DNA from 2 places in the Paractinoplanes brasiliensis genome. Region 1 is predicted to be linked to the other one. Evidence: predicted binding sites of a transcription regulator. Region 1 holds the regulator's gene; the other holds the start of a gene.
The links. The regulator HrcA, encoded in region 1, represses chaperone genes, less so after heat shock. The targets are predictions, from matches to a motif close to GGTTNGCACNCTCNNNNNGAGNGTGCNAACC.

Region 1 (3,409 bases):
CGCTGCCGGCACAACCTGCTCTACTGGACCGGCGCCGACTGGTGGGGTCTCGGGCCGGGGGCGCACAGCCACGTCGGCGGGGTGCGCTGGTGGAACGTCAAGCATCCGGCGGCGTACGCGGGAAGGCTTTTGCGGGGTCTCTCGCCGGGGCAGGGGCGCGAGCTGCTCAGCGCCGAGGACAGGCACGTCGAGGACGTGATGCTGCGGGTGCGGCTGCGTGAGGGCATCGGGCTCGATCGGGTCGACCCGGTGGGCGCCAAGCAGGCTCTGGCCAACGGGCTGATCGACGCCGACGCGTACGAGGAAGGGCTTTTGATCCTGACGCTGCGGGGGCGGCTGCTGGCCGACGCCGTGATCAGGGACGTGGTCTGACGCGCCGGGCCCCGTACCCGGCGCGGCCGGCCACGCTACTTGATCAGGTTGATGGAGAGCGGGTAGTTGTACGGCTCGTTGTTGCTGGCCTTCACGCCGGCGATGACGCCGAACACGATGGCGATGAGCGCGGCGATCGGGATGATCACGAAGCCGATGACGGCGCAGGCGGTGACCCAGCCGATCAGCGTGACGACCGACCACACGATCTGGAAGTTGAGGGCCTTGACCGCCTCGGCCCGGACGGCGGGGGACTGGTTGCCCTTGGCCAGCATGGCGATCAACGGCACGATCCAGCCGGACAGGCCGCCGCCGACGAGAGCGCCGAGCGCGCCGCCGAAGTGGGCGATCATGATCCAGGTCTTGTCGTCCTGGTTGGGCGCGGCGCCGTAACCGGGCTGCTGGTAGCCGTACGGAGGCGGCGGGCCGCCATAACCTGGGCCGCCGTAGCCGGGGCCACCGGACGACGGCGGCGGGCCACCGTAACCGGGACCGCCCGACGACGGCGGCGGGCCACCGTAGGACGGGCCACCGGACGACGGCGGCGGGGCGCCATAGGGAGGCGGCGGAGGGGGTGTCGAACCCGAGACCGGGTCGTTAGCCGCATAAGGGTTGAACGGCGTGGTCGGATCGTACGGATTACCTTCACCGGGCGGGCGAGGTGGTTCAGTCATGGCTGACACCGTAGAGCCGCAGTTCAATGCGGTCGAGGGCGACTCGCTGATCAAGTCGGGGAACAGACACCGCATTCGATCATCGCGCTCCCGACGGCGGCGACGTAGACTGGCACTCTGTCCGCGGGAGTGCCAAGAGGGAGGGGTCATTGTGAGTCTGGATGACCGCAAGCTCGAGGTGTTGCGGGCGATCGTCGAGGACTATGTCGAGACGCAGGAGCCGGTCGGCTCGAAATCGCTCGTCGAGCGGCACCAGCTGGGCGTGTCCCCGGCGACCGTGCGTAACGACATGGCGGTGCTGGAGGAAGAGGGCTACATCCGCCAGCCGCACACGAGTGCCGGCCGGGTGCCCACCGATGCCGGCTATCGGCTCTTCGTCGACCGGCTCTCCAAGGTCAAGCCGCTCACGCCGGCCGAGCGCCGGGCCATCGAGCGGTTCCTGATCGGCGCGGTCGACCTCGACGACGTCGTGCACCGCACGGTGCGCCTGCTCGCCCAGCTGACCCGTCAGGTCGCCGTCGTGCAGTATCCGTCGCTGGCCCGCTCGTCGGTGCGCCATCTGGAACTCGTGCCGATCTCGACCACGCGGCTCATGCTCGTGATGATCACCGACACCGGCCGCGTCGAGCAGCGCCTGGTCGAGTTGCCCGCCCCGGTGCCCGCCGACGACGTGACCGACCTGCGCCGCCGGGTGAACGAGAAACTGGCAGGTCAGAAGCTGGCCGACACGCCGCCGCTCGTGCAAGGTCTGGTCGACGAGTGCGGCCCCGACACCCGCGGGACCATGACTTGTCTGGCCTCCGTGCTGCTCGAGACGCTCGTCGAGCGCAGTGAGGAACGCCTCGCCTTGGCGGGCACGGCTAATCTGACACGTGGGGGTGTGCTGGACTTCCAGGGCACGCTGCGCCCCGTCCTCGAGGCCCTCGAGGAAGAGGTCATCCTGCTCAAGCTCATCGGCGAAGTGGAACCGAGCACGACCCGGGTCCGCATCGGCGACGAGAACCAGATCGACAACCTGCGGTCGGCGTCCGTGGTGAGCACAGGTTACGGCCCCGGGACGACGATCGTCGGGGGGCTCGGTGTGCTCGGCCCCACCCGGATGGATTACCCCGGCACCATCGCGACCGTGCGCGCAGTGGCACGCTACGTGGGCGACCTTTTGGCACAGAACTGACGAGGATTGCGGAGCCCGTGGCCAAGGACTACTACGGCATTCTCGGCGTGAGCCGGGAAGCCACCGACGACGAGATCAAGCGCGCCTACCGCAAACTGGCCCGGCAGTACCACCCGGACGTCAACCCCGATCCGGAAGCGCACGAGAAGTTCAAGGACATCAACGCGGCCTACGAGGTCCTCTCCGACGATCAGAAGCGCCAGATCGTCGACCTCGGCGGCGACCCGCTCGCCCCCGGTGGCGGCGCGGGCGGCGGTCCCGGCGGCGCGGGCGGCCCGTTCGTCGGCTTCCAGGACATCATGGACGCGTTCTTCGGCACGGCGGCCGGCGGCAACGCCCGCGGCCCGCGCCCGCGCACCCGTCCCGGCGCCGACGCGATCCTGCGGCTCGAGCTCGACCTGGTCGAGACGGCGTTCGGGGTCGAGGCCCCGATCACCGTCGACACCGCGGTGCTGTGCACCCAGTGTTCCGGCGCCGGCACGGCCCCCGGCACCCACCTGGCCACCTGCGACACGTGCGGCGGCCGCGGCGAGGTGCAGAGCGTGCAGCGCACGTTCCTGGGTCAGGTCGTGTCGTCGCGCCCCTGCGCCACCTGCCAGGGTCACGGCACGGTCATCCCGCACCCCTGCCCGACCTGCGCCGGCGACGGCCGCGTCCGCACCCGGCGCTCGCTCACCGTCAAGATCCCGGCCGGGGTCGAGGACGGCATGCGCATCCGCCTGGCCCAGCAGGGCGAGGTCGGTCCCGGCGGCGGCACCCCCGGCGACCTCTACGTCGAGATCCACGAACGCCCGCACGACGTCTACTCGCGCAAGGGCGACGACCTGCACTGCCGCGTCACCCTGCCGATGACCGCGGCCGCGCTCGGCACCCGCCTGACGATCAAGACGCTCGACAGCGAGGAGGGCATCGAGGTCAAGGCCGGCACCCAACCCGCGTCGACGCTGCGCATCCGCGGCAAGGGCGTGCCCCACCTGCGCGGTCAGGGTCGCGGTGACCTGTTCGTGCACCTCGACGTCAAGACGCCGACCAAGCTCACCGCCGACCAGGAACGCATGCTGCGCGACTTCGCCAAGACCCGCGGCGAGGACGTGGCCGAGCTGAGCAAACAGGGCGGCTTCTTCAGCCGGATGCGAGACGCCTTCAACGGCCATTAGGCGGCTTTCAAGGTCAAGACCAAGGGCTTGAT
Region 2 (3,409 bases), 660 kb from region 1:
GTCGAGCTCCGTGGCCACCTGGGCCAGGGCGGCACCGCCGCCGGGGACGGTGCCTTCCTCGACCGCCGCCTTGGTCGCCGCGATGGCGTCCTCGATGCGGTGCTTGCGCTCCTTCATCTCGACCTCGGTCGCGGCTCCGACCTTGATCACCGCGATGCCGCCGGACAGCTTGGCCAGCCGCTCCTGCAGCTTCTCGCGGTCCCAGTCGGAGTCGGAGGCCTCGATCTCCTTGCGGATCTGCGCGACCCGGTCGGTGATCTCGGAGGACTTGCCGCCACCGTCGACGATGGTGGTGTTCTCCTTGTCGACCACGATCCGCCGGGCGGTGCCCAGCATGTCGAGGGTGACCTGGTCGAGCTTGTAACCGAGCTCGGGGGCGATCAGCTCGCCACCGGTGGCGATCGCCAGGTCCTGCAGCATCGCCTTGCGCCGGTCGCCGAAGCCGGGCGCCTTGACGGCGGCGACCTTCAGCGTCTTGCGCAGCGAGTTGACCACCAGCGTGGACAGGGCCTGGCCCTCGACGTCCTCCGCGATGATCAGCAGCGGCTTGCCGTCCTGCAGAACCTTTTCCAGCAGCGGGAGCATTTCCTCGATGCTGGAGATCTTCTGCGTCGTGATCAGGATGTGCGCGTCCTCCAGGACGGCCTCCTGCGACTCGGCGTCGGTCACGAAGTTCGGCGAGATGAAGCCCTTGTCGAACTGCAGACCCTCGGTGACGTCGAGCTCGGTCGCCATGGCCGAGCCCTCCTCGACGGTGATGACACCGTCACGGCCGACCCGGTCCATCGCCTCGGCGATCAGCTCGCCGATCGTGGCGTCCTGGGCCGAGATGGTGGCCACGTTCGCGATCGCCTTGTGGTCGGCGACCTCAACCGCCTTGGCCAGCAGCGCCTTCGACACGGTCTCGGCGGCCTGGTCCATGCCGCGCTTGAGGCCGATCGGGTTGGCGCCCGCGGTCACGTTGCGCAAACCCTCGCGCACGAGCGCCTGGGCGAGCACCGTTGCGGTCGTGGTCCCGTCGCCGGCGACGTCGTTGGTCTTGGTCGCCACCTCCTTGACCAGTTGCGCGCCGAGGTTCTCGTACGGGTCGGTGAGCTCGATCTCCTTGGCGATGGTGACGCCGTCGTTGGTGATCGTGGGCGCGCCGAACTTCTTGTCCAGGACGACGTTGCGGCCACGCGGGCCGAGGGTGACCTTGACCGTGTCGGCGAGCGAGTTGACGCCGTGCTCGAGCAGGTGGCGGGCGTCGTCAGAGAAGCTGAGAATCTTCGCCATATGTGGTCCCTTCACGCACCAACGCCCTGGCCCGTCAACAACGAGCCAGGGCGGTCAGCACTGTCAGTAGGTCACTTCTCGATGACCGCGAGGACGTCGCGGGCGGAGAGCACCAGGTACTCCTCGCCGGCGTACTTGACCTCGGTGCCGCCGTACTTCGAGTAAAGAACCGTCTCGCCGACCTGGACGTCAACCGGGATGCGGTTGCCCTTGTCGTCGATGCGGCCGGGGCCGACAGCGAGGACGGTGCCCTCCTGCGGCTTCTCCTTGGCGGTGTCGGGGATCACGATGCCCGACGCCGTGGTCGTCTCAGCCTCGTTCGCCTGGACCACGATGCGGTCCTCGAGCGGCTTGATCGCAACCTTGGTCGCGGTAGTCACGGGCATACCCTCCTGGGTACAGGTTTGCCGACCAGAGAATCTGGCCGGGCTGATGCCTCATGCCACCGGGCGGGGCCGTCGTCGCGGGTGCCGGTCCGCCTGGTGCCAAGCCGCGGGCCCGGATGGGCTCGCGGCTGGCACCCTCATGTTGAGAGTGCTAATCGGAGATTAGGCCGGAACTAGCACTCCGTCAACCAGAGTGCTAGGTGAAGTCGGGCCGTGGACAATGCCCGGGTGACTGCCGAGCCGACCACCTCGTTGCGTACGCCCGAAGGGGTGAACGCCCTGGCCATGGCGAGCGAGATCGCCGCCGGGGACCCGCTCGCCGCCGCCTCGGCGCTGCGCTCGCGCGGGGTGCCGCCCGCCCTGGCCGCCGCGGCGCTGACGCAGGTCGATCTGCGCCGCAGGGCGGCCGCGAAATTCGGCCCGGACGCGGAGTTGATGTTCTTCACCCGGGCGGGTCTGGAGCAGGCGACCCGGTCGGTCGTGTCGCGGCGGCGGGCGGCCCGGCTGGCCGCGGCCGGGGTGCGGACCCTGGCCGATCTCGGCTGCGGGCTCGGTTCCGACGCGATCGCCGCCGCCCGCGCCGGGATCGAGGTGTACGCGGTCGATGCCGACCCGGTCACCGCCGAGACCGCTGCGGCCAACGTGGCCGCCCTGGGGCTCGACCAGATGATCAAGGTCGAGTGTGCCGACGCCACCACGGTCGCGGTGGAGGGGTACGACGCGGTCTTCGCGGATCCGGCCCGCCGCCGGGCCGGTCGTGGCCGGGTGTTCGACCCCCGGTCCTATTCGCCGCCGTGGGACTTCGTCGCCGGGCTGCCCGAGCGGGTGCCGCGGACGGTGCTCAAGCTGGCTCCGGGGATCGACCACGAGCTGCTGCCGCCCGGAGCCGAGGGGGAGTGGGTGAGCGTCGGGGGCGATCTGGTCGAGGCCGCGTTCTGGTGCGGCCCGCTGGCCGAGGCCCCCCGCCGCGCGACGCTGCTGCCCGCGAAGGGCGAGCCGGGTCGGGGCGCGGGCGAAAAGAGCGGTGAGCGGAACAGCGCGCCCGGGGAGGGTACGGACGAAAAGAGCGGGTACGGCGTACGGGGGGAGGGTGCGGAGCGGGAAGACGCGGGCGGGGGAGCCGAGCTGACCGGCAGCGGGACACGCAAGGCGCCCGTCGGGCCCGTCGGGGCGTATCTCTACGACCCCGATCCGGCCGTGGTGCGGTCGCACCTGGTGGCCGAGTTCGCCGAGATCGTGAACGGCCGCCTGGCCGACCCCGACATCGCGTACGTCTACACCGACGAGCCGCACGTGACCCCGTACGGGCGGAGGTTGGAGGTCACGGATGTGCTGGGCTTCTCGCTGAAGCGGGTGCGCGCGCTGCTGCGGGAGCGTGGCGTGGGACGGCTGGAGATCCGTAAGCGCGGCTCGGCCCTGGAACCGGAGCAACTGCGTCGCGATCTGCGCCTCTCCGGCCCGGAATCGGCCTCGATGGTGCTGACCCGGGTAATGGGCGCGCCGACTGTGCTCCTGTGCCGGTAGCCTGCGCGCCATGGCTAAGAAGGCCGCGGCCGGCACCCCGGCCACCGCGCTGCTCACCGCACAGAGGGTCGAGCACACCCTGCACCCGTACGAGGTCTCGCCCGACTCGCCGAACTACGGCGCGCTCGTGGCCGAGGCTCTCGGGGTCGGGGCCGAGCGGGTCTTCAAGACGCTGATCGCCGAGGTCGACGGCGGCCTCGTGGTGGGCGTCGTGCCGGTGACCG

Region 2: the regulator HrcA is predicted to act here: its motif matches at 1,788-1,818, upstream of groES (co-chaperone GroES).

The regions. Positions count from the first base shown of each region.
Region 1 covers NZ_SNWR01000001.1:2,042,868-2,046,276, reverse strand. Annotated here, with positions in the region: gene hemW (radical SAM family heme chaperone HemW) at 1-372, shown strand, start outside; gene C8E87_RS08900 (DUF4870 domain-containing protein) at 408-1,046, opposite strand; gene hrcA (heat-inducible transcriptional repressor HrcA) at 1,198-2,220, shown strand; gene dnaJ (molecular chaperone DnaJ) at 2,238-3,377, shown strand.
Region 2 covers NZ_SNWR01000001.1:2,704,954-2,708,362, reverse strand. Annotated here, with positions in the region: gene groL (chaperonin GroEL) at 1-1,275, opposite strand, end outside; gene groES (co-chaperone GroES) at 1,347-1,655, opposite strand; gene C8E87_RS11955 (class I SAM-dependent methyltransferase) at 1,890-3,185, shown strand; gene ybaK (Cys-tRNA(Pro) deacylase) at 3,196-3,409, shown strand, end outside.